DNA from 3 places in the Exiguobacterium sp. s168 genome. Region 3 is predicted to be linked to each of the others. Evidence: riboswitches for the same ligand, from Rfam matches in the RefSeq annotation. Region 3 holds a riboswitch; each other region holds the start of a gene.

The links. Region 3 has a riboswitch for S-adenosylmethionine ahead of KNQ15_RS14820 (Na+/H+ antiporter NhaC family protein). Riboswitches for the same ligand answer to the same signal wherever they lie in the genome.
Region 1: it holds a riboswitch for S-adenosylmethionine, as region 3 does, so the genes downstream of both, KNQ15_RS06420 (alpha/beta hydrolase) here and KNQ15_RS14820 (Na+/H+ antiporter NhaC family protein) in region 3, are expected to answer to the same signal.
Region 2: it holds a riboswitch for S-adenosylmethionine, as region 3 does, so the genes downstream of both, mtnK (S-methyl-5-thioribose kinase) here and KNQ15_RS14820 (Na+/H+ antiporter NhaC family protein) in region 3, are expected to answer to the same signal.

Annotation. Positions count from the first base shown of each region.
Region 1 covers NZ_JACSNE010000007.1:65,285-76,037, reverse strand. Annotated here, with positions in the region: gene fsa (fructose-6-phosphate aldolase) at 1-153, shown strand, start outside; gene murA (UDP-N-acetylglucosamine 1-carboxyvinyltransferase) at 182-1,429, shown strand; gene glpX (class II fructose-bisphosphatase) at 1,462-2,427, shown strand; gene KNQ15_RS06445 (C40 family peptidase) at 2,827-3,504, opposite strand; gene rho (transcription termination factor Rho) at 3,860-5,233, shown strand; gene KNQ15_RS06435 (type B 50S ribosomal protein L31) at 5,325-5,570, shown strand; gene KNQ15_RS06430 (DedA family protein) at 5,606-6,256, opposite strand; gene KNQ15_RS06425 (thymidine kinase) at 6,440-7,054, shown strand; gene KNQ15_RS06420 (alpha/beta hydrolase) at 7,136-7,894, opposite strand; SAM riboswitch class I at 7,962-8,063, opposite strand; SAM riboswitch class I at 8,313-8,416, shown strand; gene KNQ15_RS06415 (methionine ABC transporter ATP-binding protein) at 8,503-9,531, shown strand; gene KNQ15_RS06410 (methionine ABC transporter permease) at 9,521-10,171, shown strand; gene KNQ15_RS06405 (MetQ/NlpA family ABC transporter substrate-binding protein) at 10,191-10,753, shown strand, end outside.
Region 2 covers NZ_JACSNE010000013.1:52,177-62,929, reverse strand. Annotated here, with positions in the region: gene KNQ15_RS09435 (DUF58 domain-containing protein) at 1-350, opposite strand, end outside; gene KNQ15_RS09430 (AAA family ATPase) at 347-1,303, opposite strand; gene KNQ15_RS09425 (ABC transporter permease) at 1,669-2,673, opposite strand; gene KNQ15_RS09420 (sugar ABC transporter ATP-binding protein) at 2,670-4,178, opposite strand; gene KNQ15_RS09415 (sugar ABC transporter substrate-binding protein) at 4,175-5,257, opposite strand; gene mtnA (S-methyl-5-thioribose-1-phosphate isomerase) at 5,269-6,318, opposite strand; gene mtnK (S-methyl-5-thioribose kinase) at 6,315-7,481, opposite strand; SAM riboswitch class I at 7,561-7,664, opposite strand; SAM riboswitch class I at 7,870-7,971, shown strand; gene KNQ15_RS09400 (2,3-diketo-5-methylthiopentyl-1-phosphate enolase) at 8,042-9,232, shown strand; gene KNQ15_RS09395 (2-hydroxy-3-keto-5-methylthiopentenyl-1-phosphate phosphatase) at 9,229-9,888, shown strand; gene KNQ15_RS09390 (methylthioribulose 1-phosphate dehydratase) at 9,885-10,505, shown strand; gene KNQ15_RS09385 (1,2-dihydroxy-3-keto-5-methylthiopentene dioxygenase) at 10,522-10,753, shown strand, end outside.
Region 3 covers NZ_JACSNE010000032.1:7,858-18,610, forward strand. Annotated here, with positions in the region: gene KNQ15_RS14765 (rhomboid family intramembrane serine protease) at 1-669, shown strand, start outside; gene KNQ15_RS14770 (hypothetical protein) at 720-983, opposite strand; gene KNQ15_RS14775 (hypothetical protein) at 1,003-1,503, opposite strand; gene KNQ15_RS14780 (4a-hydroxytetrahydrobiopterin dehydratase) at 1,493-1,768, opposite strand; gene KNQ15_RS14785 (cysteine hydrolase family protein) at 1,932-2,465, shown strand; gene KNQ15_RS14790 (nicotinate phosphoribosyltransferase) at 2,483-3,934, shown strand; gene KNQ15_RS14795 (hypothetical protein) at 3,985-4,311, opposite strand; gene KNQ15_RS14800 (YwpF family protein) at 4,454-4,945, shown strand; gene KNQ15_RS14805 (histidine phosphatase family protein) at 4,942-5,532, opposite strand; gene KNQ15_RS14810 (alpha/beta hydrolase) at 5,550-6,539, opposite strand; gene KNQ15_RS14815 (metal ABC transporter solute-binding protein, Zn/Mn family) at 6,709-7,722, shown strand; SAM riboswitch class I at 7,792-7,896, shown strand; gene KNQ15_RS14820 (Na+/H+ antiporter NhaC family protein) at 7,978-9,288, shown strand; gene KNQ15_RS14825 (hypothetical protein) at 9,332-9,535, opposite strand; gene KNQ15_RS14830 (aldo/keto reductase) at 9,694-10,506, shown strand; gene KNQ15_RS14835 (YfbM family protein) at 10,630-10,753, opposite strand, start outside.

The DNA of each region.
Region 1 (10,753 bases), on a different contig from region 3:
GTCCGGAACCCGGTTCACGTGACGAACGCTGCTCTTGCGGGCGCAGACATCGCGACGATTCCATTCTCGGTCATCGAGTCACTCACACACCACCCACTCACGACGCAAGGAATTGAAAAGTTCCTCGCGGACTGGGAAAAAACGCAGCAATAATCGTAGCGAAGAGAAAGGTTGATGGAACGTGGACATTTTGCATATCGTAGGGCAACAACGCCTAGAAGGAACCGTATCAATCAGTGGTTCGAAGCAAAGCGCCATTCCGTGTCTTGCTGCAGCTCTACTGACGGATCAGATGGTCGTTCTAGAAGGCGTGCCGGAAATTGGCGACGTCGCGACAATGATCGAGATTTTGGAGACGCTCGGCGCGGTCGTGACACGTCAAGGCGATATGGTGACGATTGATCCAAGTCGGGTTGAATCGATGCCGTTAACTGGTGCGGAGACGCGCAAGTTACGCGGATCGATCTACCTTATGAGCGTTCTGGCGGCCAGATTCAAACAAGGAGTCGTCGGTCTGCCTGGGGGTTATGCCATCGGACCACGACCGATTGATTTACACATCAAAGCACTGGAGCGTCTCGGTGTTTCCGTACGTAACGAGCAGGGCGTCCATTACATGCGCGTTGACCGTCTCGTCGGAAACCGAATCTATCTCGATCTTCCGTCATTCGGAGCGACGATCAGTGCTTTACTCGTCGCTGTCTTCGCTGAAGGAACGACTGTCATCGAAAACGCTGCCTATGATCCAGAAGTCATCGACGTCAGTACGATGCTGACGAACATGGGAGCAAATGTCAAAGGGGCAGGAACGGATGAGATTCGAATCAAAGGTGTCTCACGCCTGAGTGGTTGCCGGCATACCTTGATTCCAGACCGGATGGAAGCAGGAACGTTTTTGACGATGGGCGCTGCACTTGGGCGCGTCACCGTCGATAACGTCATTCCGCTTCATCTCGAGAGCGTTATCCAAAAACTCGAGCGGTATGGTGCGTTGATCGAAGTGACAGATGATTCCGTCACGGCGACATTCCAGGAGGCGAAGCCGGTCGATATTCGTGTCTTCCACTACGGTGGATTCCCAAGCGATCTACAACCTGTCATCTCGGCAGCGTTGTTGCAAGCGAAAGGAGCGAGTATCGTTGTCGATAAGTTGTACCCGCAACGTTTCCGACATGTACAGGAGTTGCGGCGCTTAAACGCCCGGATCACGCATGAAGACGCTTCGATCATCATTCGTGGTGGCGAATCCTTACTCGGTACGGAAATCGAGGCACCAGATCCACGCGGTGGCGCAGCACTTGTCTTGGCGGGACTTCTCGCTTCAGGGGAGACGACATTGCACCACGCGGAAGTGCTTGACCAGAGTTACGAACGATATGATCAGAAGTTGAAGGAACTAGGCGCCCTCGTATGGCGTGAAACGATTTGACCGATTTGTAACAAGGGAGAGGGGACATACACATGGAGAGAAGTCTATCAATGGAACTTGTACGCGTCACGGAGGCGGCAGCACTTGCCTCTGCACGCTGGATGGGAAAAGGATTGAAGAATGAAGCGGATGATGCGGCAACAAGCGCGATGCGTGATGTCTTCGATACGATTCCGATGAAAGGAACCGTCGTCATCGGGGAAGGCGAGATGGATGAAGCACCGATGCTTTACATTGGAGAAAAGCTAGGAAATGGGTATGGACCACGACTTGACGTCGCTGTCGATCCGCTCGAAGGAACGAATATCGTCGCAAAAGGAACATGGGGCGCACTTGCTGTCCTCGCTGTTGCGGATGCGGGAGATTTACTCCATGCACCGGACATGTACATGGATAAGATTGCAGTTGGTCCGGAAGCAGCAGGACACATCAGTCTGGATGCGACGATTGAAGAAAACATCGCAGCCGTCGCAAAGGCGAAGAACAAGGAAATCGAAGACGTCGTCGTCTCGATCCTTGATCGCGAACGTCATGAAGAAATCATTCAACGGATTCGGGCAACAGGGGCACGGATTCGCTTGATTGGTGACGGTGACGTTGCTGGTGCGATCAATACGGCGTTCCCGCATACAGGGATTGATATCTTGCTCGGTTCAGGTGGCGCACCGGAAGGCGTTCTTGCTGCCGTTGCCTTGAAGTGTCTCGGTGGAGAGCTCCAAGGGCGCTTGTTACCAGCAGACGATGCCGAGATCGAACGTTGTAAGAAGATGGGCATCGAAGATCCATCGAAGATTCTCATGATGGACGATCTCGTCGCAGGAGACGACTGTATCTTTGCTGCGACAGGGGTCACGGACAGTGAGTTGATGAAAGGTGTCCAGTTCACGGCACAAGGCGGTCAGACACACTCTGTCGTCATGCGTGCGAAATCCGGAACGGTTCGTTTCGTTGAAGGCATTCACTCGTTTAAGAAAAAACCGAAGCTTGTCATTAAGTAAAAGAGACGGACTCATACGTGAGGACTTGATCGATAAAAAAGAGTTGGTGTTTCGGATAATTTCCGAAACACCAACTCTTTTTGCTATGTTTCTAGGAATCAAGACGTTCATCCTCAACTCCTAGAGGAAAAGGAAACGTGCTAACGTTTTCCGCTTCGTTAAATCGTATGGGAAGATTGCAGTGCCTCCAAATCGCTCGACATGAAATTTCGTTTTGAAGAGCATTGTCTCACGTTTGACGAGCAGGACGTGATTTCATTATCGTACAGATAAGCGAATTCACGACTAAGACCTCTTGAAGCACCTGTGATGAAGACATGCATCCTATTTCCTTCTTATGAATTGAATAAGATGAAAAAAAGCGATTGAGCCAATGCTCAACCGCTTTGAGATGATGAATTAAAGGTAAGATCCTGCGCCGACAAGGCGTGAACCCCAGTACCCTGATTTGAAGCTTGAGTATTTAACGCCACCTGTTTCTGAGTTAACCATGCTTGACTTGCTTGTTGCGATCCCGACGTGTTGAATGCCGCTACCGTGTGAGAAGAAGACAAGATCTCCTGGTTGTACGCTTGAAACGCGGACTTTCTTAGAAGAAGAATATTGTGAAGAAGACGTACGTGGCAATGTTTTACCAGCCGCTTTCTTGTAAACGTAGCTTGTGAAACCAGAGCAGTCGAATCCACGAGTCGTTGTTCCGCCCCATACGTATGGTGTACCTTTATGTTTTGCTGCTTCGTTCAGGATTTTCGTCCGTTTAGAAGATGTGCTTGTTGATTTTTTAGCGCTTGAAGATGATTTGTATGTCTTTGTGTATTGTGAGAAGACATAACGTGTTTTACCGCCGTATGAGATTTTTGTCCAGCTGCCTGATTTGCCTTTGTATGTAAAGACTTGACCAGCGTTGACTTTCCCGACGATGCTTGCTTTCGTAGAAGGAGCTGTCCGAACACGAAGACCGTTGTCCGTGATCTTGACTTTCGTGACTGTTGCTGCTTCAACTTTACCTGTACCCACTGATGTAAAACCTGAAACCACTAAGGCTGCTGTCGCGATCGATGCTAGAAAACGTTTCATGTTAAGAATTCCTCCGTTTTAATGTACTGTGTTGCGTCCGTAAGTTATATGATGAAATCATTAAGTGTGTAATTAAGCAGTGAACCTTACAACTGTGTAAGAATTTTGTCTGCAGGAATATCTTAGCATGTGCGCCCTTAAAAACGTTTTTTCAGTTAGAAGACAAAATAGATGCTTTTGTAACATAACTGAAATAATATCCTTGAATATTACAAAGTAAGAAACGCAAAGGATTGTTGACGACGAATTTAAAAAAATATGATACCTTTAGTTCACGAAAGAAATTACATACCTCCTGATGTATGTATGGAAGTATGCTGAATGCAGTTGAATTTATAAAGAATAGGTGAAAAACATGCCAACAACTGATAAAAAAGATAAACCTGAACGTTCCTATACTTTGGCTCAATTGAGCCAGCTGACATTAAAAGAATTATATGAAATCGCAAAGACGAAGAATGTCCCGCAATATCGGGAAGCCCGTAAGCGTGAGTTGATGTTCAAGATTCTAAAAGCACAGGCGGAATCAACAGGTCTTTATTTCCTCGAAGGGGTACTTGAAGTCATCCCTGGTAATCCACAAATGCAAAACGATGGTGGCTTCGGCTTCCTTCGCCCTATCAATTATTCCCAATCCTCTGAAGATATCTATATCGCCGCTTCTCAAATCCGACGCTTCAATCTACGTAATGGTGATGTCGTCACAGGTAAAGTACGCCCACCGAAGGAAAACGAACGTTTCCAAGGGTTACTTAGTGTGGAAGCCGTCAACGGCGAAGCACCGGATACAGCGCGTAACCGTTTGTTCTTCCCGGCGCTGACACCGATCTATCCGGATCGTTTAATGCGTCTTGAGACAGAGCCGCGTCATTTATCGGTTCGTGTCATGGATATGATTGCACCAGTTGGGTTTGGACAACGCGGTTTGATCGTCGCACCACCAAAAGCAGGGAAGACGTCACTCCTCAAAGAAATCGCAAACTCGATTCAAGAGAATCATCCGGATGTCGAGCTGATCATTCTATTGATCGATGAGCGACCAGAGGAAGTAACTGACATCGAGCGTTCAGTTCCGGGAGCAGACGTCGTCAGTTCAACGTTCGACGAAACACCGGACAACCATGTGCGGATTTCTGAACTTGTCCTTGAACGGGCGATGCGACTTGTCGAACATAAAAAAGATGTCGTCATCTTGATGGATTCGATCACGCGTTTGACTCGTGCGTATAACTTAACAGTGCCGCAAAGCGGACGGACGCTTTCAGGGGGGATTGACCCAGCAGCGTTCCACAAACCAAAACGGTTCTTTGGTGCGGCGCGAAACATCGAACATGGTGGCAGTTTGACAATTCTTGCGACGGCACTCGTCGAGACGGGATCCCGCATGGATGACGTCATCTATGAGGAATTCAAAGGAACAGGAAACATGGAGCTACATCTCGATCGTAAGCTGTCGGAACGCCGAATCTTCCCAGCAATCGACATTCGCAAATCAGGTACGCGGAAGGAAGAACTCTTGCTTCCGAAAGAGCAACTCGATGCGCTCTGGACGATTCGTCGGACGATGAACGAGTCGAACGAGTTCGTCGATACGTTCCTGCGTAAGATTCGCGACACGAAAAATAATGAAGAATTTTTTGCTGAACTTGAGAAAGAAAAGAAGAAGACGGTCCGACGTGCACCTGCTAAACCGCGTACCGTCAAGAAGGAAGCAACGACGGAAAAATAACTATTGCGACGCGTAAAAAAATCGTTTAGTATAGGAAGGTAACTTACTCTGGCTCAGCAAATGGACCAGGGCGGAAGGAGAGAAATCAACCATGAAACAAGGAATTCACCCTAACTACAACAAAGTAGTATTTATGGATTCAACGACTGAGTACAAATTCTTAAGCGGTTCTACTCGTTCTTCGAACGAAACGATCACTTGGGAAGATGGTAACGAGTACCCACTCATCCGTGTGGATGTGTCTTCAGACTCGCACCCATTCTACACAGGTCGTCAAAAGTTCAACGCGGCAGATGGTCGTGTCGATCGCTTCAACAAAAAATACGGCCGCAAGTAATTACTTGCCGGTTCTTAAAAAACAGCCTGCCTCCATTACGGAAGCAGGCTGTTTTTGTATAGGCTGAATTGCGAACGGTACGTAAGGTACGTCTTTAAGACGAACGAGAAAGCAATCCCGCCGACGATCCCGATCAAGTACGGCATGGCATCTGGATGTGCCAAGATGTAGTCGACGACTTTATGGAACGAGATATGACGACCAACAAAGTAGCCGGCGCCCAAGAACACACTGACCCAAATCAAAGCACCTGTATACGCGTAACTCGCAAAAATGCGAAACGGCATTTTTGAAACACCTGCAAAAAAAGCAGAGAGTTGGCGAAGACCAGGTATGTAGTAACCGATGATCAAGACCGATTTGCCGTAACGACGAAATCCGGCTTCAGCGGAGAGAATGTGTTTTTCTGAGATGCGCATCTTTGGTCCGACGCGATGCAACAGGGGCATGCCGAGTTTTAAGCCCAGCACGTAGCTAATCGTCATTCCGATGCAACTGCCAGCGTAAGCGGCAAGAATCGTACCGAACAGCGGTAGATTGCCTTGATGCATCCAAAAACCGGACAGGACGAGCAAGGTCTCATCAGGAACCGGCAATCCCACGATACCACCTGCGAGAAGGACGGAAAGACCAAGGGCGCCATATTGGTGCAGAATGTCATGTAAGAGATGATGAATCGGGGACACCTTCTTTCGCGAGAATCTTCTTCTTTAGTGTACAGGAAATGGATGAAGGTTGGAATGAAAGGACAAAAATTCTAGGTAAAGAAAAAATGAATTTTGATTTCCGGAAGTCAACCCTTTTTCTCAATACCGTTTCGAGCTATACTCGTTAAAGTGACTATTTTTAGAGGACGGTGTCGGACGATGATGCATGTAATAAATCAGTACGGCTGGATCGAAGTAATTTGTGGTAGTATGTTTTCCGGGAAATCGGAAGAGTTGATTCGTCGTGTCAGACGGGCACAGTACGGCAAACTGCCCGTTCAAGTATTCAAGCCGGCAATCGACGACCGGTACCATGAAGAGCATGTCGTCTCTCACATCGGAAATTCCGTCGTGGCGATTCCAATGGCGACGAGTCGTGATCTCTATGCAGCAGTAGCGGAAGAAACACAAATTGTCGGAATTGATGAAGTTCAATTCTTTGATGATGAGATCGTTCAAGTCATCGAAGCACTTGCGCAAGACGGAAAACGCGTCATTTGTGCAGGACTCGATCAGGATTTCCGGGCAGAGCCGTTTGGCAAGATGCCGGAATTACTGGCGCGCGCAGAATTTGTGACGAAACTTCAGGCGATCTGTCTCTCATGTGGCGATCCGGCTTCCCGGACACAACGTTTGATTGATGGAAAACCAGCGAACTATGATGATCCGATCATTTTAGTCGGCGCTTCAGAATCGTATGAGCCACGGTGCCGCCACTGCCATGAAGTGCCAGGAAAGCCGAAGCCGCTCCAAACGATGCAACACCAAAAAGGATAAACAAAAAAGACGAACCGATGATGGTCGTCCTTTGATGTAACAGCTGTTCGCTTCTAAGTGAAGACGAATAGCTGTTTTTTTTTATCCCGTTTCCTGTGAGAAACGACTCGAGCGTTCGATGAAACGAATCGTCTCACGCACGATCAAATCCTGATCATGATCGAGGGTCGCGACGTGGTACGAGTTGAGGAGACAGTAGATTCGTTTATCATTCGTCCCGATGTGCTGGTGCAGATAATCCGAGCTCGACGGCGGAACGACGTGATCGGTCGCCGAGTAGAGAATCAATGTCGGCAGGAGAATGGATCCGAGGCGTCCTTTTGTCTCATCCATTAGACGGACGAGTTCGAACGCACAACGGCTCGGAACGAGGTCATAAATGATTTCGAAGGCTGCTCGCTTAATGTCCGGTGCCCCTTCCGGTAAGTACTGTGGACCGTCCTCGAACGAAAGTGCTTCATAGGATGGAACGGAGAGTGCGGCATTGATCGTAATGATGCCGGCAAACGGAATGCCGTCAGCAGCGAGCGACAACGCAAGCGTCGCACCCATCGATTGACCGATGACGAAGACTTGATCGCATGTTTCTTGTAAACGTTCATAGCCGTCTTGCAGGCTTTGCTTCCAACATCGAGCAGTCGATTGTTCAAACTCGCGGACGTTCGTTCCATGTCCACGTAAGCGCGGGGCATAGACGGTAAAACCTTCGGCAGCAAATGCCTCACCGACGTCCCGGACACTCTGCGGAGTGGCGTTAAAACCATGACAGATTAGAATGCCGATCGGTCCACCTTGAAGATAAAATGCTTCAGCACCAGTCAATACAGGATAGTTCATCATTACTATTTTTCCTCCATTCATGAAAAAAACTCGTCGACGTCACTGCTTGGACGCCCACGAGTTTTTCACCGTATCATCCAAAGCCGCGCTTTGCTGGTCGGAGCACCTTACAGATTGCAGGTTGCCGTGAAGTCATAGAGCCAGGTCTCTCGTTCACTCTTGATAAATATCATATTGGAATTGTCGGATTAATCATTGAAACGATGGTAGCACGACCGAAAATGACTTGTCAAATCGTTCTTGACGAATCATGATCCGTTCAGTAAGCTAACTCATAACTTGTTCATCCATCGATATGCGCCAAATGGATTATTTTTGAAAAGTTGGTTGACTTTTAAAGGTTCGACCCGTAATGTAAAAATTAGTTTTACGACATAAGCAACAACACAACAACACACATACGAATTTCATACCGCAATACTTATCCAGAGAGGTGGAGGGACTGGCCCTACGAAACCTCGGCAACAGACTCATTATGAGCACTGTGCCAATTCCATCAGACAGATGTCTGAGAGATGAGTGGAGTGGATTCTGCCACTGTGCGGATCCAGGTCTCTTCTTGTTTCTCAAGAAGGGACCTTTTTTGTTGAATGAAGGGGGAAAACGGAATGATTGCATTTCATCAAGTCAAAAAAACGTACGTCACGAAAGATCAGACGATTGCAGCGCTCGACGGTGTCGACCTGACGATCGAAAAAGGTGAAATCTTTGGGGTCATCGGTTTTAGCGGTGCCGGAAAAAGTTCACTGCTCCGCTGCGTCAATCTGTTAGAACGACCGACGTCAGGAACGGTGACGGTCGATGGGGAAGATTTAACGCAACTGTCTCCGAAAAAGTTACGCCAAGCAAAACAACGGATCGGGATGATCTTTCAGCACTTCAATCTGTTGAATGCGAACACGGTCTTTACGAATGTCGCGAAACCACTCGTTCTCGCAGGCGTCAAGAAAGACGAAATTCGCCGCCGGGTGACGGAGTTACTCGAATTCGTCGATCTCGCGGACAAAGCAGATCATTATCCGGATCAATTGTCGGGTGGGCAGAAACAGCGCGTTGGTATCGCCCGGGCACTCGCGACGCAACCTTCCGTCCTTTTATGTGACGAAGCGACGTCAGCACTTGATCCCCAGACGACACATCATATTCTTCAGTTATTAAAACGGATCAATGCCGAGTACGGGATCACGATTCTCTTGATCACCCACGAGATGGGCGTCATCCGGGAGATTTGCGACCGGGTCGCCGTCATTGAAGCTGGAAAGTTGATCGAGTCAGGAACGGTCTTTGATGTCTTTTCAAACCCGCAGACTGAGACAGCGAAAAATTTCGTTCGCTCCGTCATGCATGACGAGATTCCAGCGTCGATTCGTCAGTTGATCGAGTCCCGGAATGCGAATCCAATCTATAAGATTCACTTCCTTGGACATCACACCGGACAACCACTCTTATCGCAAGTCGCAAAACGCTTCGACGTCGATGTCAATATCCTGCACGGTAGCATCACGGAGTTGCAGGATACGCCGTTCGGCACATTACTCGTTGAACTGATCGGTGAGACGACAGAAGTGAAACGAGCGTTACACTACATCGATCAGGCGCAGGTAACCGTTGAGGAGGTGCTCGCTGATGCTAGTTAACTACAGTGATATCTGGACAGCATTCTTGCAGACGATGACGATGGTATCCGTTTCGCTCTTGTTCTCGACCTTGATCGGCTTACCACTCGGTATCCTGCTTGTCGTCACGCGAAAAGGAGCGTTACTTGAAAATGTTCCGTTGTTCACGTTCTTCAACAGTATCGTCAATATTTTCCGCTCGATTCCGTTCATCATCTTACTCGTCGCGATCATCCCGTTGACGCGCTTGATCGTTCAGACATCGATCGGAACAGAAGCCGCAATCGTTCCGCTCGTCTTTTACGCTGCACCGTACATGGCGCGTCTGATCGAGAGTTCTTTACTCGAAGTCGATAAAGGCGTTCTTGAAGCAGCAGAAGCGATGGGCGCGACACCGTTTCAAACGATTTTCCGCTTCCTCCTACCGGAAGCACTCGGTTCACTCATCCTGAACTTAACGATCGCGACGGTCGGCTTGATCGGGGCGTCGGCGATGGCAGGCGCCATCGGTGGTGGCGGTTTGGGTGACTTAGCAATTACTTACGGCTATCAACGGTTTGATACGAAAGTCATGATCATCACGGTCGGGATTCTCGTCATCTTAGTCCAAGGCTTACAGACGACAGGCAACATCGTCGCACGAAAAATCAGAAGACATTAATCAAGGGAGCGATTCAGCCATGAAAAAAGCAGTAGCAATTGGAGCAACACTCACGACGATTTTATTTGCCGGGTGCGCAGCATCAGGAGAAGACGAAAAGACGATCAAGCTCGGTGTCAGCGGTTCAGACACACAAGTTTGGGATTATGTCGCGAAAAAAGCAGAGAAGGAAGGCATCAAAATCGAACTCGTCAAGTTCTCCGATTATGTCCAGCCGAACATGGCACTGGCTGAGGGTGAGATCGACGCCAATGCCTTCCAGACGATTTCCTACTTCAACGCTTTCAAGAAAGAACATAACTTGAAGCTATCGCCGATTGCGACGACTGTCATCGCACCGATGGGGATCTACTCGGATAAATACAAGGATGTCAAAGACATTCCAACTGGCGGAAAAATCGCTGTTCCGAACGAAGCGACGAACATGGGACGCGCCCTCTTGTTACTGCAAGAAGCAGGTCTGATCAAGCTACCGGACGACTTCGATGGCAACGGTTCGGTCGATAAGATCGTCGAGAATCCGAAAAAGCTGAAAATCGTTCCGATCGTCGCTGGACAAACGCCACGCGTCTTACCGGACGT
Region 2 (10,753 bases), on a different contig from region 3:
CGGTAATGGGCACGGAGTGGACGGGTGATATCGAGTTTTTCTTCGCTAAGCTCATTCGGAATCGCCTCTGTCACTTCGACGGCTCCGACAAGAAACGGGAAACGTCGACGAACCCGTAAAGAGACAGGGATATCGGTTCCGGCAACGAGCATCTTGTTCGATACTTCGCGTGTCGCAAGTGCCTGCGTAACGGGCCAAACGAGGAAGAGCGTCCAGTAGACGGTCAGACCAGCCATGACGTAAAACAGCAAGGAAGCGACATTTCCGCCATCGACGCGCGCATATGTCCATAAAGCAGCCGTCGTCAAAATGAGTACAGCGTAACGCCAACCAATTTGCCACTTCGTCATAGGGACTCCACGTCTTGTTGGATTGGTACAGCAACCTCTTTTTTGATTTGTTCTAAAATCCGTTCCGACGATTGACCGTGATAGCGGGCGTCTGCTGTCAAAATCAAGCGGTGTGACAGGACAGGAATCAAGAGATGTTTGACATCATCCGGTAAAACGAAACTGCGTCCTTCCATGTACGCCCACGCTTGCGCGACCTTCATCAAGGCGATCGAAGAACGAGGACTCGCGCCGAGGTAGAGTGACCCATTCGTCCGTGTCGCTTGGACGAGATGGACGATATACTTTTTGACGGGCTGTGAGACATGGACATTCTTGACTTCTTCTTTCATCTGGAGCAATTGCTCGCGACCAATCACCGCTTCGAGTGTCTCGATCGGTTCATCCCGTTCAAAACGCGTGAGCAACTTCATTTCTTGGTGGAAATCAGGATAACCCATTTTGACTTTGACGAGGAAACGGTCAAGTTGTGCTTCTGGTAACGGATACGTTCCTTCATGTTCAATCGGGTTTTGTGTCGCCATGACGAAAAAGGGATTCGGAAGCGTATGGATCTCACCATCGACGGTGACGTTCGCTTCCGCCATTCCCTCGAGTAAGGCAGATTGAGTTTTTGGTGACGTTCGGTTGATCTCATCGGCTAAGACGATGTTCCCCATTAGAGGACCCGGTCTATATTCGAATTGGCTTGTTTTCTGATTATACATCGATACACCCGTCAAATCTGACGGAAGTAGGTCTGGCGTGAACTGAACACGTTTGAAGGTCAACCCGATCGATCGGCTGAACGCACGGACGAGCATCGTCTTCCCGACTCCCGGTACGTCTTCTAATAGGACGTGACCGCCCGCTAGTAGTGCTGCCAATGATTGTGTGATGACATCTTCCTTACCGATGATGACTTTCTCTACGTTGTCGATAATCGCTTGAATCTCCTTAGTGTATGTTCGCATTGTCAGGCCCCTTGCTCTCGTAGTAGTTGAATTTTCTGACTTTTTATATCATCTCATATTCCGCTACGCTTTTAAAGAAATACGAGCAGTTTCTAGCACATGAAAAAGGGGGAACGCCGTAGCGTTTCCCCCTTATTTGTTTCAGGAACGAACACATGCCGTGATCCGTTCTTGAACCGTGCAGTTGCACGTAAAACACGAATACATCCGTGTCAATGGACAACGTTCGTCAAGTCCGGTGATCCTCTTCTTTCAGAAGCGACATGCGATCGTTCCCTCTACATTGGTAATCATTCATGTGCATCACCATCCTTTCATATATTGAATATTACCGAATATGTTATAAACGAAACGTCGAATTTTAATTATTTTTTACGATATCGCGCATAGGTCGTCGCGAGTGCAGCCGCAAGGACGAGCCCTTTGATGATATTCAACGAATAGTATGGAACAGACAACATGACGAGACCATTTTCAAGAATCCCGACGAGACAAGCCCCAACGAGTGTGCCGAGTGCATTGGGTTTCCCTTGTCCTGCGAACGACGAGCCGATGAATGCCGCTGCGACTGCCGGCATCAAGTAACCCGAACCAGCATTGATTTGCGATGAGCCGACTTGTGACGCAAGCAAAATTCCACCGATTGCCGCAAGTAATCCAGCAATCAGATACGCGAGTGCCCGGTAGCGGTTGACACGAATTCCTGTGAGCCGTGCGGCTTCCGGATTCCCACCGATGATATAGAGAAAACGACCGTGTCGCGTATGACTTAAGAAGACGTGTGTCACAGCGACGACGACGAGCATGATGACGATGATCCAAGGCGCCTGACTGATTTTCGCGAATGCCTCCGGAATCGTGCCAACTGTTGGTGTACCGTCCAGGCGCGGCATTCCGGCACTGATTGAACCACCACCGGTATACGTCATCGCGACACCTTCGACGATGAACATCGTCGCTAACGTCGCAAACAAATCCGGAATCTTAAACCAGACGATAAGTAAGATGTTCACCAGAGCAACGCTAAGAGATAAGAGAAGTGCTAAACCAATCGAGACACCGAGCGGCAGACTGTACCAGACGAAAAATGAAACGACGAAAGAACTCGCAAGCGTCGCGGTCGACCCGACCGATAAATCAAATCCATTGACCGTCAAAGAAACGGTCAAGCCGATCGCGATGATCGTCACGATTGAGATACTGCGTAAAATATTGATCAAATTCGTTCCTTGTAGGAATGTCGGAGCCGTCGTCGCAAAAAACAGGACGAGGGCAAGGATCGCGAGGACGATCCCCCAGTCGTTCAAGAATCCGAGGACGGGACGTAAACCCTTCCCTCGGTTCGTTTGTTTTGATACTACCTCATTCATCGTTGCCCTCCTCCTGTCGCATACCACAACAAGGTTTCTTCTGATGTATCCGCCGTCTTCGTTTCATGGACGATCCGTCCATCGAACATGACGTAGATTCGGTCCGTGACGGTCAAAAGTTCATCCCATTCACTCGTCGCGTAAAGGATCCCTTTTTGTTGTTGCGCGAGTCCGTCAATCAGACGATAGATGTCTTGTTTGGCTCCGACGTCGACACCTTTTGTCGGTTCGTCCAAGACGAGTACAGAAACATCGGTCAGTAACCATTTTCCGATGGCGACTTTTTGTTGATTCCCACCGGATAGTTGACCTACTTCCTGTTTCACGTCTGCCACTTTGATACCGAGCTCCTTGACCCATTTCGATGCCTGATTTGCTTCTTTGCGACGATCCATCAGCCCCCAGCGGTTGACGAAATCATGAGCTGCCGCTGCTGTCAGGTTTTCTGCGACAGAATCGGCAACAAGAATTCCTTCTTTTCGCCGTTCTTCAGGAACGAGACCGATGCCCGCTTGAATCGCAGCTTGTGGATCGCGAAGGCGATGGGCTTTTCCACCTATACGAACCTCCCCTTCCTGAAACGGGCGATCACCGAACAATGCTTTGCATAATTCCGTTTTACCGGCACCGACAAGCCCCGCGATACCAACGACTTCACCTGCTTGAACCGTCAAGGAAATATCGTGGACGTCCGCATTCGTGGCACTCTCGACCGTCAGTACGTTCGTCGCGTTTACCCGTGACGTTTTCGCAACAGACGTAAGCTGACGCCCGAGCATTTGCTCAACGACAGCTTCCTTCGTGATGTCTGTCAAAAGATGTCGCGAGATGAGTTGACCGTCGCGCATGACCGAGATGGAGTCGCAAATCTCATATAGTTCCTGTAAACGATGCGAGATGAAGATGATCCCAAGCCCTCGTTCGGCTAAACGACGCACGACTGAAAAGAGATGGCTTGTTTCCGCCTGACTGAGCGGTGCCGTTGGTTCATCCAAAATCAAAAAACGGCGTTCTTGGACGAGGGCGCGGGCAATCAATACGAGTTGCTTTTCAGCAAGCCGCAACTCCTCGACGCGTGTCTTGACGGAAATATCCGCCTGTAATGTCGCTAACGCTTCCTTGGCACGCTGTATGTAACGGCGCTGGGATACGAAGCCAGTCATCGTTCCGTCCGTCAACAGATCGAGACAGATATTCTCAGCGACCGTCAAATACGGGACAAGCGCCACATCGACCTCTTGTTGGACGAGGTCGATCCCAATCTGTTTCGCATCACGCGGTGACGTGATGGACAACTCCTTCCCGTCGAGACGGATCGTTCCTTCGTCCGCCGTTTCCGCTCCGGATAAGACTTTCATCAATGTCGACTTACCGGCACCATTCGCACCGACAAGCGCGTGGATTTCACCGGATTTCACTTCAAACGAGACTTGTTTTAAGGCTTGCACTCCTGGAAACGCCAATGAAATCCCAGTCATCTTCAAGTGATGATTGGTAGACGTCATTGTTTTTTATGGACGTCACGCAACCGGTCCATCCACGGCTCATTGAATTTATCCGACGTACTCCAACCTTTGATGATCGTATCGAGATTGTACATCGTCGTATCCTGCTTCAACGCCTTCTGCTCCACGAGTTTTGCGTCGAGATCAAAGCTATCCGGCGTCTTCTCGCCGGCAATTTTCTTAGCCAGTAATCGCATGTCCGTTTGTCCAATCAAGAATGGATCTACCGCACTCGTCGAGACCCAGTTACTGCCCTTTTCACGCATCAAGTTGATGTCCTGATTCGAGACATCGATCGAGATCAACGGAATTTCTTGACGTTTATTATCCTTAAGCGATTTGTATGCCCCTTTTGCGACTTCGTCCCATGCTCCCCAAACCGCATCAATGCTTCCTTTCGGGTATTTCGCGAGAATCGCATTCATCTTCGTTGCGATATCCCCTTGGACGTCTTGGAAGTTTGTCGGTCCAACCGTCTCAAGCGTTTTGATTTTGCCATCTGCTTCGTACGTCTTATAGATTTCCTGACGACGATCGAGTGGGGCAAAACCTGGTCCGAACCACAGTTTGATGACACGGACCGGCTTTTTGTCCGTCACCTTCGTCACTTCATCGAGCGATAGCTTCGCGAGTTGATGATCGTTTTGGAACGTTTCCGTCACACCTTTTAGCGCCGTTCCTTTTTTCTTCGTGACCGTATCGAACGTCACGACCTTCAGTCCTTTATCGACCGCCGGTTTGATCATGTCATAGGCGTAGTCTTCCTTGCCGTGCGAGATGATGAGCCCATCATAATCTTGCTGAATCGCTTGCGCGACAAGCTCCTTGAACTTGACGTCGTTCCCTTCTGAAATGAACGTGCTGACTTTAAAGCCGAGTGCTTCCCCTTCACTTCGTGCGCCATCAAGGAATTGTTTCGTATGGTCGTCCGATGCCAGGTTGCGGATGACGGCGATCTTGACGTCCGATTGAACCCCTTTTGGTACATCCTTGACGACCTTCGTCGTCGTCGCTTCTCCATTCGCACAAGCCGCTAGTAACAGTGCCGGTGCTAGGACGGCGTAAGCTAATTTTTTCATGACATATCTCCTTATCCGAGGGGTTGAAGCCCTGTTAATTGTTCAATCGTTTCTTCATTTGGTTGCGTGATGACACCGAGTTCCGTGATGATGCCCGTGATTAATGTGTGTGGTGTGACATCAAACGCTGGGTTGAAGACAGCGACTCCCGCTGGTGCTGTCGCGACACCTTGGATTGCCGTCACTTCCTGCGGAGCACGCTCTTCGATTTCAATCGTTTCACCGGAAACGAGCGAGAAGTCGAACGTCGAGAGTGGTGCCGCGACGTAAAACGGAATATCGAAGGCTTGCGCGAGCAATGCCAATTGGAATGTTCCGATTTTATTCGCTGTATCCCCATTTCGTGTAATCCGGTCAGCACCGACGATGATCGCGTCGATTTGTTTTTCTTTCAACGTATGAGCGACCATGTTGTCCGTGATCAATGTGACATCGATGCCGGCACGTTGCAGCTCCCATGTTGTCAGCCGTGCCCCCTGCAGTAACGGTCGCGTCTCACTCGCAAAAACGGATAATTCAATGCCACGTTCTTTTGCGATATAGAACGGCGCAAGTGCCGTTCCGTAAGCAGCAGTCGCAATCGATCCAGCATTACAAATCGTTAGGATCCGTTCGCCTGACTGGAACAACTCCAACGCATGAATCCCGATTTGACGTGACGTCTGCGCATCCTGGTCATATAAGGCGACTGTTCGTTTTTCCAACCGTTCACGGATCTCTTCTACCGACGTTCCGTCTTGAATGATTGGATTCAATTGATCGAGGACATTTCGTAAGTTGACGGCCGTCGGTCGTGTCGCGAGTAACGTCGCTGATGTCTCAAGCAAAGCTTGCTTATAGATCGACAGTTCTGCTTCAAACCGGTACGCTTCCTGAACGAGTACGAATCCACCGAATAGGCTGATCGCAGGTGCGCCCCGGACACGCAATTGTTTGATTGCCTCAACTGCTTGCGCAAGATCAGTAATGACTTCATAGTGTTCTTCCTGCGGTAGACGTGTCTGATCAAGAATCGTCAAGACACGGTCTTCGTAACGGATACTTTGAACAAATGCACTCATCGGCTTAACTCCTCCGTTACGTCAAAGTTTCGTAAATCATCAAATGTCCGGCATTCTGTCCGACGTTTGATTAACGCTGCTCCTAGACGGAGGGCGTGACGTTTTCGCTCTAAGCGTTCCGTCGTTGAATCGATTGATTCTAAATCAGCGACTGGTGCGAGACCGATCGTCCGCCGAATCAATTCGCAACCGGCAAAGCCAAGGGCATCCTGTAAAATCGTACTCAGTACATCATCAACAAGTCCCGATGCCTGGAATGGTTCGACGGCTTCCCGTTCCCATAAGGCACGGAACGTTGAAGCAAACGTCAGCCAGAACGTATCGATGTCCTTGATTCTTGCGTCACGTCGTGTAGGGTAATCTGGATATGCCGCGAAGAAAAGATGGGCGATGAATTGCCCGACATCGAATCCGAATGGACCATAGAAGGCGAATTCTGGATCGATGACTTTCGTTTCCGTCGCCGAAGCGAAGATGCTTCCTGTATGTAGATCGCCGTGTAGCAACGCATCCCCTTTCGTGATGAAGAGTGCTTCGAGTTTTGCGACTTCGCGTTTTAACTCATCGTCTGCCCAAAGACGTGCCACTTCTTCCTCCAGTCCGGCTTCAATCTCGTTCGTCTCCGCGTCATGAAACGGATCTGTGAAGATCAGTTTTTCTGTGATATCGCACAAATCTGGATTGTAGTACGTTCGAGCAACACGTTTCTTTTCAACCGGACCAAGCGCAAAGTCCGATGTATGGAATAAAGTCCGAGCGAGATAAGAACCGATATGTTCCGCAAGCAACGGATACTGTTCACCCGCGAGCAGTCCAGTCCGAACGATCGTCAGATGTGAAAGATCTTCCATGACCGTATACGCCTCTTCGTGACTAGCATGAAAAACACGTGGTACGAACGGCACGGCATGCCGGGCGAATTCACGGAGTGCGGATTGCTCAATCCACGCCCGCTCGAGCGATAATGGCCAGCTCTCACCGACGACTTTTGCGTACGGGAGTGCTTGTTTTAGAATCAATCGATGTTCACCTTCTCGAATTCGGAAGACGAGGTTAAGATTCCCATCGCCAATCTCTTCTGCTTCGACGGCTCCGTCGCCGATCAGTCCTAATGAGCGGACCCGTTCAATCGCGTCCTGTTCTGTGAATGCTTTGTATGTCATCTCAGTTTCCCCCTAATGTAATACACGAAAAAGCGCCTCTTTTCGTCATCGAAAAGAGGCGCAGGAAAGTCACTGCGTCCTCTTATCTCTCAGACGAAACGTCTGTTGGATGTAGCACCGTGCCTAGTGGTCGGTTGCTGCGGCGTCATCGGGCCAATTCCCTCTGCCAACTCGCGATAAGAGTCGTATGTAGTTGTCGTGTGTGATATTGATTTGAATCTTACGCAATCGACTTCCTCGCTGTCAAATCGAAATCAAGCAGAAATCGATATCGTTTTCATGCCATATATAGAAAGAGTATTTTCAAAAAAATAAATTTTCTAAAAATAATTTGACAAGTGACGATTCTCATGTAAAAATTGCAATTAGATTTCACAATTTCATCCAATTCTTATCAAGAGCAGACGGAGGGACAAGCCCTACGATGTCGCAGCAACCGACCTTTTGGCACGGTGCTAATTCTTGCAGCTACTAAGCTGACAGATAAGAGTCCACGTTCGAATTATTCATGGTCTCTTGTCACTGACGAGAGACCATTTTTTTGTTGAAGGAGGAAAGACATGGCTTATATCACTGCTACTTATCAATTGACTGCCCGTGATCGACTCGAGCAACGCGCTGAACAACTCGCGCTTGGTCTGACAGTCGGTTCTTGGACGGAACTGAATCATCTCGAACAACAACAACTCGCCTCGTTCAAAGGGGAAGTCGTACATACCGAAGAGCGCGATGGCAAAGGATATATCACGATTCGTTATCCGGAACATAACGTGTCGCGCGACTTTTCTGCGATTCTGACGACCGTCTTCGGGAAACTCTCACTCGACGGTGAAATCAAACTAACGGAATTGCTATTACCCGATACATTTACGTCGGACTTTCCAGGTGCGAAATTCGGGATCGAAGGGGTCCGCTCCTTGATCGGTGTCGAAGATCGCCCATTATTAATGAGCATCTTCAAAGGAGTCATCGGACGGGATTTATCGTTCCTTCGTGATCAACTCGAAGGACAACTCGCTGGTGGGATTGACCTCGTCAAAGACGATGAGATCCTATACGACAATCCGTTGACACCGACGATTGACCGGGCACGAATCGGACGTGAGGTCATCGATGCTCACTTCCACCGGACCGGTAAACGTGCGTTATATGCGATCACACTCAGTGGTCCCGTCTTTACGCTCAAGGATCAAGCCAAGCGATTGATTGATGCTGGAGCGACCGCATTCTTGCTGAATACCTTCACATACGGACTCGACGTCTTACGCGAACTGGCGAGTGATCCGGAAATCAACGTTCCGATCTTCAATCATCCAGCATATAGCGGTGCGTTGATCGCTAGCCCGAATCACGGAGTCGCAGCTCCTGTCTTACTCGGCACATTACCGCGTGCTGCTGGAGCAGACTTGACGCTATTCCCGTCTCCTTACGGCAATGTCGCTTTGCCAAAGGATGTCGCTCGTGGCATCGCGGTCGAAGCGACCCGTCTCGGTCAGACGAAATCGATCTTCCCGGTTCCTTCAGCTGGTATTCATCCTGGACTCGTCGCTCAACTCGTACGGGACTTCGGTATCGATTCCGTCATCAACGCCGGCGGCGGCGTACATGGTCATCCGCAAGGTGCTGCGGCTGGTGTCATTGCTTTCCGTCAGGCACTCGATGCGGCACTCGCAAATGAATCCCTATCGGCGGCAGCATCGCGTCATGAAGAATTACGGATCGCCCTCGACGCTTGGGGGATCAAGTCATGACCGTACGGATTCTTTGTGACTTCGACGGTACGGTGACGACGCAGGATAACATCATCGCACTCATGCAGGCATTTGCGCCAGCGAGTGACTTCGAACCGTTGAAACGCGGCGTACTCGACCGGACGCTATCGATTCAGAGTGGCGTCGGGCAAATGTTCGCACTTCTGTCATCTGATGGGAAAACGTCTTATCTTGACTTTTTATTGGAGCGCGCCGTTATTCGCGACGGATTTTCGGAGTTACTTCAGTACAGTCGTCGTCAAGGAATCGATTTTTCGATCGTCAGCGGTGGAATGGACTTTTTCGTCGAACCAATCTTAGCGCCATTCCTTGAACAAGAACAGATTTACTGTAACGTCGCCGATTTCAGTGGTCCATTCGTCCATATCGATTGGCCAAACGCCTGCGATGCCCATTGCACGAACGGGTGCGGCTGTTGTAAAACATCCGTTGCCCGGACATTGCGTAAAGACGGTGACATCATCATCGTCATCGGCGACTCGGTGACGGACTTCGAACTCGCGAAACAAGCAGATCGTGTCTATGCCCGTGATTATCTGATCACGTTGTGTGAAGAAAACGATATCGCCTATACACCGTTTGAGACGTTCCACGATATCGTTCATGATTTAACACGAACGGAGGTGACAACATGACATTCATGCGACGGTATGAAGAGCTACGCGCCATCAAACAAGAGCTTGCGGCGCGCGATTGGTTCCCTGGTACGAGTGGCAATCTCGCCATTCGGACGTCCGGTGTTCCGGTTGAATTCCTTGTGACGGCAAGCGGAAAAGATAAACGGCAGACGACTCCTGACGACTTCGTTCATGTCGATGCGACCGGTCAATTAATCGGTGAGCAATCCGGGCGTCCTTCCGCTGAGACATTGCTCCATGTCGAGGTGTTCAATCGAACGGACGCTGGTTGTTCCCTGCATGTCCATACGATTGCGAACAATGTGATTTCGGAACTCTATGGCGATCAAGGCAGTATCACCTTTTCCGGACAGGAAATCATCAAGGCACTCGGTAAGTGGGAAGAAGATGCAACGGTCACGGTGCCGATCATTCCAAATCATGCGGACATCCCGACACTTGCCGCTGCTTTTGCACCGCATGTCACAGCAGACAGTGGTGCCGTCCTGATCCGCAATCACGGGATCACAGTCTGGGCACCGACCGCCTTTGAAGCAAAGAAACACCTCGAAGCCTTCGAGTTTTTATTCAATTACACGTTGACGTTGCAATCATGCCGTCAATCCATTCATTAAAAGGAGGAATTATCTCATGGCAACAGTCTTATTCCAAGAAACAAACACACGGTATACGGATCAAACGGAAGTCGCTGACTTCCTTGCGTCACGCGGCGTTCTTTACGAACAGTGGGACGTTTCGAAACTTCCAGCGCCTCTCGTTGAGAACTTCACACTGACGGATGCAGACAAACAAACGATTCTCGATACGTTCGCTCCCGAAATCAAAGACGTATCAGAACGTCGTGGGTATCAGACAGCTGATA
Region 3 (10,753 bases):
CAAGTCGCCCTGTTTGTCATCGAACAGTTGGGCCCACTCCTTAATCTGACATTCTCTCCTCTAAATGCAGGGGCATCCATCAATCTCTTAATCGAACAAGGTGAATGGTGGCGTGTCGTCACAGCAACGTTCTTGCATTACGATTTTTGGCACATTGCGTTCAATACGTTTGCTCTCGTCATCTTCGCTCCACCGCTTGAGCGGATGATCGGTCATGGTCGATTTGCTGCCTTTTATTTGCTCGTTGGTACGCTTGCGAACATCTTGACGTACTTCACGAAAATCAATGAACCGTTTTATGGGCAAGCTGGAGCATCTGGTGCCATTCTTGGTTTGCTTGGTTTTTATGTCTACTTGAGTCGCTTCAAGCGGACGGTCATCATGGCAGACGATACACGTCTTGTGTATATTTTCACTGCGGTCACGGCAGTCTTTACGTTGCTTGGATCGAACGTCGCTGTTTTTGGTCACTTGTACGGTTTCGTCCTCGGATTCCTCTTCGGATTCGTCTTCGGTAATCGTGCCGTTCCATTCACACGTCCGTTCCAAACCGGTCGTCGTACGAGCGGTGGTCCTGTCTTCGTCAGCGGTTCTGGTCAACTCGGCCGTGTATTCTTCTACATCATCATCGCGTTTGCTGTACTCGGATTATTCTTCCGCTACTTGTAAACCGTCATAAAAAAGGGACTCACGCTTTTAGCGCGAGTCCCTTTTTTAGCTTATTTGCGAAGAACTTCTGCCAAGTCCTTCACATCATCAATCAGGTTATGGATCGTTTCCTGATTGTCCGTATAGAGTGCTTTTAATTCTTCAAAACGTCCTTTTGGATCTTGTTTGACAGCAGACAATTGTGTTCCTGCGCCGCTGAATGTCCGTTTCACTGCTGCGAACTGCGCTTGACGCGTATCTTTATGCAGTAGTGATAAAGTAGCGCCGACAAGTGCGCCACCAAGTGTTGCTACGACAAAATAGTTCTTCTTCATCTGTTACTCCCCCTGCATCTCACTCATTTGTTGGTGGTACGATTTGATACCGTTTCATGACGGGAGAAGGCGCGAACGACTTCCCTGCCTCTTCAGCATACTGGTCTACCGTGAGACGTTCAACTGATTTTGCATAACGAGCCCCGTCCCCTGTCTCATAGAACTGGATCAATAAGACAAGATCCGTTCCCTTCTCGACACGTCCAATCCGAAATGCCTGGAAACCACCATATTCTGCTCCAATGACTTTCGGATTCGACATCACTTGATGTACGAATAGATCCCCGCTATTTTGATCTGCCGGAATCGACCAGTAGAAGAGACTGCCTTCATCCGAAAAGTTGCCACGTGATTCGAGCAACGTGTAGGTATTGCCGCTTTGAAAAGGTGATTTCGAGTCCGTCTCCATCCAGAGGATGGCATCGCCGCTTCCGCTAGCGACACGAATATGAGCATCACGGGAACGAATTTGTTCAACGAACGAACCGCTACCGAATGTAATCGAAAGTTTAGATGGCATCACAGGCCTCCGCAAGTTGAAAGTCTTTTTCCGTCAATCCGTTTTCATCATGAGTCGTCGCCGCAAGTGTGACATTTTTATAATCGATCACGATCCGTGGATGATGATTCAAATTTTCCGCAACACTCCCGACTTCTTGTACGAAATCCAGTGCTGCAGGAAACGATGCGAGTGTATAGGTCCGGACGATTTCATTATCGACGACACTCCAATCCTGCAACCGCTCCAGGCGCTCTTCCACTTCGTATTCATTCAACCTAGCCATCCCTTTCTCCTCCTCTACTATCATTTTCGTCCTATACCTTATACCCCATTCTTTTACTTCTCTATACCTGTTTGTATCCGATTTCTTCCTTTTGCCTTCTGTGTGAGATAGAGTACAATGTGAAAGAGAACACTAATTCAAAATCGGAAAGGGGCTTACGCATATGCGCGCTCTGATTGTCATTGATTACACAATCGATTTCGTTGCTGACGAAGGAAAGCTGACTTGCGGGAAACCAGGACAAGCGATTGAAGAACGGATCGCTACGTTGATGGAGGAGTTTTCAACGGAAGATTACGTCGTCATCGCCAACGATATTCACGAGGAAGGCGATACGTTCCACCCGGAAACCGTCCTCTTCCCACCTCATAATATCCGCGGAACACATGGACGTGATCTGTTCGGGAAAGTCGCAGCCATGGCACGGGTCGCCGATCACATCATCGACAAGACGCGTTATAGTGCGTTCGCCGGGACGGACCTCGATTTACGCTTGCGTGAACGCGGTATCCGCGAAGTCCACCTCGTCGGTGTCTGTACGGACATTTGTGTCCTTCATACAGCTGTCGATGCCTACAATCTCGGGTATCGTATCGTCGTCCATGCCGATGCAGTCGCAAGCTTTAACGCGACGGGTCACGACTGGGCGCTTACACACTTTAAACAATCGATCGGCGCAGAAGTCGTCGGCGAATAAGAAGGGATCTGTCCGTCATGTTACAACGTAATCTTGCACTCCATACCGATCTGTACTTACCACGGTGGATGTATATCTATTGGAAAGAAGGACGTCATAATGAACGCGCCGTCTTTGATGTTTACTACCGTTCGAATCCGTTCGCAGGAGGCTATGTCGTCTTTGCGGGTCTCGAAAATATCATCGAGTATATTCAAACACTCCGTTTCACGGAAGAAGATATTACGTACTTGCAAGAGATGATCGGCTTCCCGGATGAGTTCAAGGATGAACTGCGTCAGTTCAAGTTCAATGGCTCGATCTCAAGTGTCAAAGAAGGCGAAATCGTCTTCCCGAACGAACCACTGATTCGGATCGAAGCACGAATCTTTGAAGCGAAACTCTTACAGACTGCGATTCTGAACATCGCGAACCACGAATCGCTCATCGCGACGAAATACGCACGTATTCGTCAATCGGCTCCCCGTGCGAAGTTCCTCGAAGCTGGTGCTCGTCGCGCGCAAGGAATCGATGCCGCTTACTTCGGAACGCGCGCTTCATACCTGGCTGGTTTTGACGTCACAAGCCTTGCTTCAGCAGGACGCGACTTCGGCATCCCGTGTGGCGGAACGATGGAGCACGCCGACATTCAATTCCACGATGACGAATTGACGGCATTTCGGACATTCGCTTCTCATTATCCGGATCAGGCGACATTACTCGTCGATACGTACGATACGCTCAAGAGTGGTCTTCCGAATGCGATCACGGTTGCGAAAGAACTCCAAGCCAAAGGACATAAACTACGCGGCATCCGAATCGATTCCGGTGACTTATCCTACTTGTCAAAACGTGCCCGCAACATGCTTGACGAAGCCGGATTCCCGGAAGTCGATATCGTTTTATCGGGTGACCTCGATGAATACGTCATCCAGGACTTGCGTATCCAAGGTGCCCAAGCCAATACGTTCCTCGTCGGAACACGTGGCATCACGGCCTACGAACAACCGGCTCTTGGGATGGTCTATAAACTAGTCGCGCGTGAAGTAGATGGCGAGCTCGCACCCGTCATTAAAGTATCCTCGTCAAAAGCCAAGACGACGACGCCTCACATCAAGGAAGTCTATCGCATCATCGATCCGGTGACGGATAAGTTCAAAGGGGACTACGTAACGTTGATGGACGAAGATCCGTCGACACTTGAAGCTGTCGACCTCATCGACGTCCGGGACCCATCGTTCCGAAATCGCATCGAACAGTTCAAGGTCGAGCGGTTACTTGAACCAATCTTCAAAGATGGAGAACTGGTCTATACGGTCCCAACGATTGAAGAGAGTCGCCACTTCCACGAAACACAGATCGGTCGTCTGTGGGAAGAGTACAAACGGCTGCGTTTGCCAGAAATTTATGCTGTCACATTCAGCGATCGTCTCTGGAAGCTCAAACTCGACATGATTCGGGATACCCGACTGGCGAGTGGTTTAAAATAAGACGCCAAAAAGCGCCGTTCCTCCCCCCTCAGGAAGAACGGCGCTTTTTCTCATGTTAATCCTGCTTCGTTTCCGACAGGTGTCATTTCTGTTGGCGCTTGTTCCATCTTCTTACGAAAGTACCACGCGAAGCCGAGTGCACCTCCGATGAAGACGATATACGTGATGCGTTGACCGAATTCAGCTAAGGAATCCGCGTAGAAAATACTGATTAAATGATCACTTCCACTAATGAGTAGCAAACAGGCAATCAGGAGCGCAATGCGATATGCAAGCGTCGGGCGGTCTGTCGGTTCAGCATGCCAATACATGATGATATGGTGGGCAAGTAGAACGATACCCAGGATTCCTAATATTCCAATGAGTACTTGCGGCATAATGAACGATCCTCCTGTTTAGTAGTATCTAGTCTTATTTAAACATAGTTCATACGAATTTCGTCAGGAAAAGTTTCCCGTCCCCCATTCCTCACGGTATACTGTAGGAAAATCGTAAGCGAACAAAGGAGGGCATTTTTTCATGAAAACCTTTAAGTTATGCACGTTACGCATTTTAATGGACGAATCAGGACGTGATACGACGATTCCCGTCGCCATTCAGGACGGATTGACGGTCAGTACCGAACAGACGGCACAGTGGGTTGCAGAAATCGTCGTTCCTCCGATGGATCAGCCGATCGTCGATGAATTGTTCACAAAACATTTACGTGCTTTGATTGAAATCACGATCTCACGACCTGATAATGATCCTGCCGCGATGATCGTCACGCCCCTTGAACGGACTGCCTTAAGCGAACACGTCTCGTATGTCTTCACGGGTAAGATGGTCATGATGAAGAATGATTTATCTGAATCAATCCTACGCGAAGTCGTCGAAGATGGATTCGCTGGCGAAGAACTCGTCCAAGAATATAAGGATCGTCGTTCGAAGCGCGGCGCGCATATTACGAGCATTGCAAAGGAAACGTTCAAGCAGTATCTAGCAGAACACCCGAAAGCGCCAGTCTCTTAAGGTTTTTCGACCTCGTCCGTGATGTGATCCGCTACGTTGATTCGATCAATCGTATAGTGATCCGTATATTGGATATAATTCGCACACGCGTTTTTCAAAGGTGTCCGGTAACTGAACGTCGCATCAATCGATGATAAAGCTGCCTTAATCGTATGCGAGTGACAGACGATCAAGATCCGTTTGCCCGCATGCATGCGTGTCACTTCCTGTAGCGCCTCGAACACGCGATCCTGGATGGCTTGTTCCGTTTCGAGACCTGGCACAAGTGTCGTATCGTTCGCTTGAACGGCCTCGTAAATCGCTGCGACCGGTTCACCAGAGGCGGCACCGAATTCGCGTTCGACAAGTCGCTCGTCTGTCGCCGTAATCGTCAAACCGACAGCACGCCCGATGATTTCCGCTGTCTCAACAGCACGGGACAACGGACTTGCTAATAAGATATCCCATTTTTCATTCGCTAGATAAGCGGCGCTGAGTTCCGCTTGTCTTCTTCCTGTTGCATTCAACGGTATATCTTCTCTTCCTTGAATCCGTTCGTTTAAGTTCCAATCCGTCTGACCATGCCGCACTAAACAAATTTCAGTCATGTCTCTGTCTCCCTCATTTAAGAAATATGACTGATTGTATCATGTTTTCCATTCGGAAGTTGTCGCGGTGGCAACAGTAGCACCTGACAGGTGAAACGTTCAATTCGTTCGAGCAATCGCTCGATCTTCAATGGATTTTCCGTCTGAGCAAAACTGGCAAGCGAATGGGTACCGTTCGGAAAAGAAAATAAACGGACATCAGCTCCGACATCGGCTCCTTTTTCGACGAAATGGAGTGCTTGCGAAAAGGGAACGATTGGATCTTTTTTGCCATGCAAGAGCATGATCGGTGGGGCATCCGAAGATAGGTGTGTGACCGGTGAGACGTGTGTCATCAGCTTGCGCCATTCTTCCCGTCCACCCTTATAGAACTTAATGTGGGCGATCCAAGTCTGAATGAAATTAAACAATAAAAAATTCGTCGGCGGATATAAAGCGATGACACCACTGATCAATGGCATGTGGCGTTCATCACGCTCTCCGACAAAAGCAGTTGGGGCAAGTGCCGTCGTCAACATGAGTGCGGCTCCGGCAGAGTCTCCCCATACCATCATCCGTCCTCTTAAGATACGAAGGTCCTCTGCTTCCTTGTTCAAAAAACATAACGCATCCCGTACATCCTCGAGGTTATCCGGAAAATAACTGCCCTCTTCGAACAAACGATAATCGATGCTACAGACGGCAACTCCGAGTTCAAGTAGGCGGTCAACGATTGGATTAAAGCAGAACATATCGTCCCGTTCTCCACGAACGAATGCACCACCGTGTGCGTAGATGGCAACTGGAAACGGTCCTTCCCCCAGCGGATAATAGAGATCGAGCTGTAAGGTGCGGTCCCCCACCTGTTTATAGATGAGTGTCCGCGGTGCAAGTTGTTTTTCTGTGAGTGGCAAGGCGGGTTCGGTCCACCGAAGTAATGCACCGTAATTGTTCCAGATGCTCGCTCCCGCTGCTGCTGTCGTCAATAATGCAGCTCCCCCCATTAGCCATGCAGTTTCACGTTTCACTTGATCACCTCCAAAAGACGTGCCAGTTTCTTCACTTTATTATCCTTTTACCCCGTTTTAAAAGAAGTCGAACGTCTTGGTATTCGTACTTGACGCTTCATCGGCGTTCCGCTATAGTGAGAAAGTCCAAATCGGAATAGTTACGTTTTAATAATGGAGGTATCATATAATGAAAAAAATCATTCCCGCTTTAACAGTTGCCTTCGCGAGTGCAAGCGTCCTCGCGGCTTGCGGATCAAATACCGATTCATCGACTTCAGATAGCAAACAGACAGAAGTCTACGCATCAACGTTTGCGACGGCTGCTATCGCCCGCGAAATTGGTGGCGATCAAGTCAATGTCAAAATGATTGTACCACCTGGAGCGGATCCCCATTCTTACGAACCAACATCAAAACAACTCACTGAGATTGCTAAGGGCGACTTGTTCCTCTTAACCGGTACGACGCTCGAGCCGTATTCGAAAAAAATTCAAGAGAGCCTAAAGGGTACAGACGTCCGCTTCATTGAGACGAGTAAAGATGTCAACTTACTAGAATCTGATGCTACACTTCATGCACATGAAGAAGAGGGGCATACAGAAGACGAACATGCCCACGAAGAAGAAGGGCACGATGATCATGCAACGGATGAACACGCGCATGAAGAAGAGGGTCATGACCATGGAAAATACGATCCACACGTCTGGCTCGATCCTGTCAACGCGAAAGCAATGGCACGCTCGATTACAACTGCCTTATCAAAAGAAGTACCAAAAGACAAAGCAACATTCGAGAAAAACTTAAAAGCGTTCGATCAGCAAGCAGATGAATTGGACGAACAATTCAAACAAGTGGTTGCTGATGGATCGAAAAAAGAACTTCTCGTCACACATGCCGCATACGGTTACCTCGCAGAACGATATGGTTTCACGCAACTACCGATTGCGGGAATCTCTCCTTCCGATGAACCGTCACAAAAGCAACTGGCTGCTTTAGTGAAAGAAGCACGGATGCATGATTTGAAATACGTCGCGTTCGAAGAGACGGTCTCACCTAAGGTCGCACGTGTCATCCAAAAAGAAATCGGAGCTGAATCCGTGACGATTCATAACCTAGAGTCGGTCACGAAAGCACAACAAAACAGTTCTTATTTCAAGTTGATGGAAGAAAACGTCCAAACGTTGAAACAAGCACTTCAGTAAAGTACAGTTGACACGCGTTACTCAATGCGGTACGGTAAGAAACGTGTTTTACAACAATTGAATGACTTCTTTTTATCGCGAGAAACGGAGGGACTGGCCCAATGATGTTTCGGCAGCGGACGATTTGATTCGTACTGTGCCAAATCCAGCAAGCGAAAGCTTGAGAGATAAGAAGAGCGTCTTTATTTCATAAAGACCTCCTTCTTTCTTGCGAAGGGGTCTTTTTTTGTATCTTTGAGAAACGAGGTGTCAACAATGAATGAAACCATCACGCCTAACAAATGGGCACTGCTTCCCCTCGTCGTATTCTTGGTCCTCTTCATCGGAGCCGGGATCTTCTATGGCGACTTTTACAAATTCCCGATCCTTATCGCTGCATTGATCGCTTTGATCTTTGCTGCAATCACGACGAAAGGATCCATCAATCAAACGGTTGAACGAATTGCAACGGGTGCCGGAAATCCCGATATCATGATCATGGTCTTCATCTTCTTATTAGCCGGTACGTTTTCTGGAACGGCAGAAGCAATCGGTGCCATCGATGCGACCGTCAATGCTGCTTTGACGTTCCTACCTCCATCACTCCTGATGAGTGGTCTGTTCGTCATTGCCGCCTTCATCTCGATGGCAATGGGAACATCGACTGGAACGATTGCTGCACTCGCGCCGATCGCCTTCGGTATTCATGAAGCAACAGGCATCAACGTTGCGATCGCAGCGGCTGCTGTCGTTGGTGGATCGATGTTCGGCGATAACTTGTCGTTCATCTCGGATACGACGATTGCTGCCGTTCGGACACAAAAAACGAATATGCGTGATAAATTCCGAACGAACTTCATGATTGTTCTACCGGCTGCTATTTTAACGGTCATCCTGCTTGCATTCGTTTCCGGTTCTGGTGACGTCGTCGAAGCAAAAGCATTCGAGTTCTATAAGTTAATCCCATATCTCGCTGTCATCGTCCTTGCACTATTTGGCGTCAATGTCATCCTTGTCCTCATCGGTGGTACGTTACTCACCGGCATCATCGGTATGATTGATGGTAGCTTCGGCTTGAGTGGCTTCGTTCTCTCGATGTCTGAAGGAATGATGGGCATGGCGGAAATCTCCATTTTGACGCTCCTCATGGGTGGTCTCGTCAGCTTGATTACGTTCAACGGTGGAATCGCCTTCTTAAAAGAGACGCTGACACGCAAGATTTCACAGCGTCGCGGTGCCGAATTCAGTATGGCGGCACTCGTCAGTGCAACGAATCTTGCGACAGCAAACAATACGATCTCGATTCTCGTCGCTGGACCACTGGCAGCTGAAATCGCCGATACGTATGAAGTCGATCGCAAGAAATCAGCGAGTATTCTTGATATCTTCTCTTGTGGGATTCAAGGCATCATTCCGTATGGAGCACAACTATTGATTGCAGCAGAATTGACGAAAACGGCTTCTCCTGAACTGATTCCGTATCTGTTCTATCCATTCCTCCTCTTCATCTGTGGATCAATCGCCATTTTCTTCGGATTGCCACGCATGAAGAAGACAGCGACGAAGCAAGAAAAAATTTCTTCGTAACCATAAAACAGGTCCAATCGCGTCGACGATTGGACCTGTTTTATTATTTTTTATGCTTCGCTTGTCGTTCTAAGATTAAATAAGCAATTGCCGGAAGGGGGAATTGAACCAGTCCAGCGCCTCCCCAAACCCATGGATTACGTCCTGATTTTCGCGCACTAAGAAATAGACCCACTGCCTGCGTTACTAACAAGGCGCCAATACTAAACCAAGTACATTTGGATAACTTTTTATTCTTTTGAGCCATCTTTTCTCCCCCCTCTTTTAACACACGATTAAATCTCATGATTCTTTTCTATTTTACCTTATTTCATTCCTCTATGAGCATGGAAACGGACGTCTTCGTTCGTTCATGCTAAACTAAACGAGCAAATCTAAACTACGTTTTATGAGGAGGAGTAACACATGCAATACGCAAAACTTTCAAACGGTATTACGATTCCCCAAATCGGATTCGGTGTCTGGCAAGTAGATGAAGAGACAGAAGCACCTGCTGCTGTCGCTGAAGCATTACGCGTCGGCTATCGTCATATCGATACGGCTGCTGTCTACAAAAACGAGCGCGGTGTCGCAAAAGGAATCAAGGAAAGCGGCGTGAAACGTGAGGATCTCTTCTTAACGTCAAAAGTCTGGAACGATGATATTCGTGCCGGTCGGACGAAGGAAGCATTCGCAGAATCGCTCGAACGTCTCGAAACAGATTATCTTGACCTTTATCTCATCCACTGGCCGGTCGAAGGCTATATCGAAGCGTGGAAAGCAATGGTTGAACTGTATGAAGCAGGCAAGATCAAAGCGATCGGTGTCTCGAACTTCAAAGAACATCACCTCGATACATTGGCAGAAGAGGGCTTGATGGCACCAATGATCAACCAAGTCGAGTTGCATCCACAATTACCACAACATGAACTGCATGAATACTTGCAAGATCACAACATCCAAGTCGAAGCATGGAGCCCACTCATGCAAGGGAAATTCCTCGAAATCAACGACTTCAAGGAAATCGCAGAGAAGCACGGCAAGACACCTTCACAAGTCGTCTTACGTTGGCATCTCGACAACGGCATCGTCGCTCTTCCAAAATCCGTTACACCAGAACGCATTGCGGAAAACTTCGACGTCTTTGATTTCCAACTCGATGCCGATGATCTTGAGAAAATTGACCGTCTGGCAACGGATGTCCGCCTCGGACCGGATCCGGACGAAATCGATTTTTAATCTGACGATTCACGTAAAAGAGAACGTCTTCCATATGAAGTCGTCTTGATTCATCTGAACGACGAGAGACCCGTTTCCAGTCTACGACTTGGAAGCGGGTCTCTTTTTTATGATTTTAGCTGATCAGACATAATAAATTAAAATCGTATCTTCCGCTTCTTCTGCCTTTTGAAAATAGGCGCGTAAATCGGCGAACTGTTCCCAGACATCCTCGAATTCGCCCGGTGTTCCGGCTTCATCATGAATC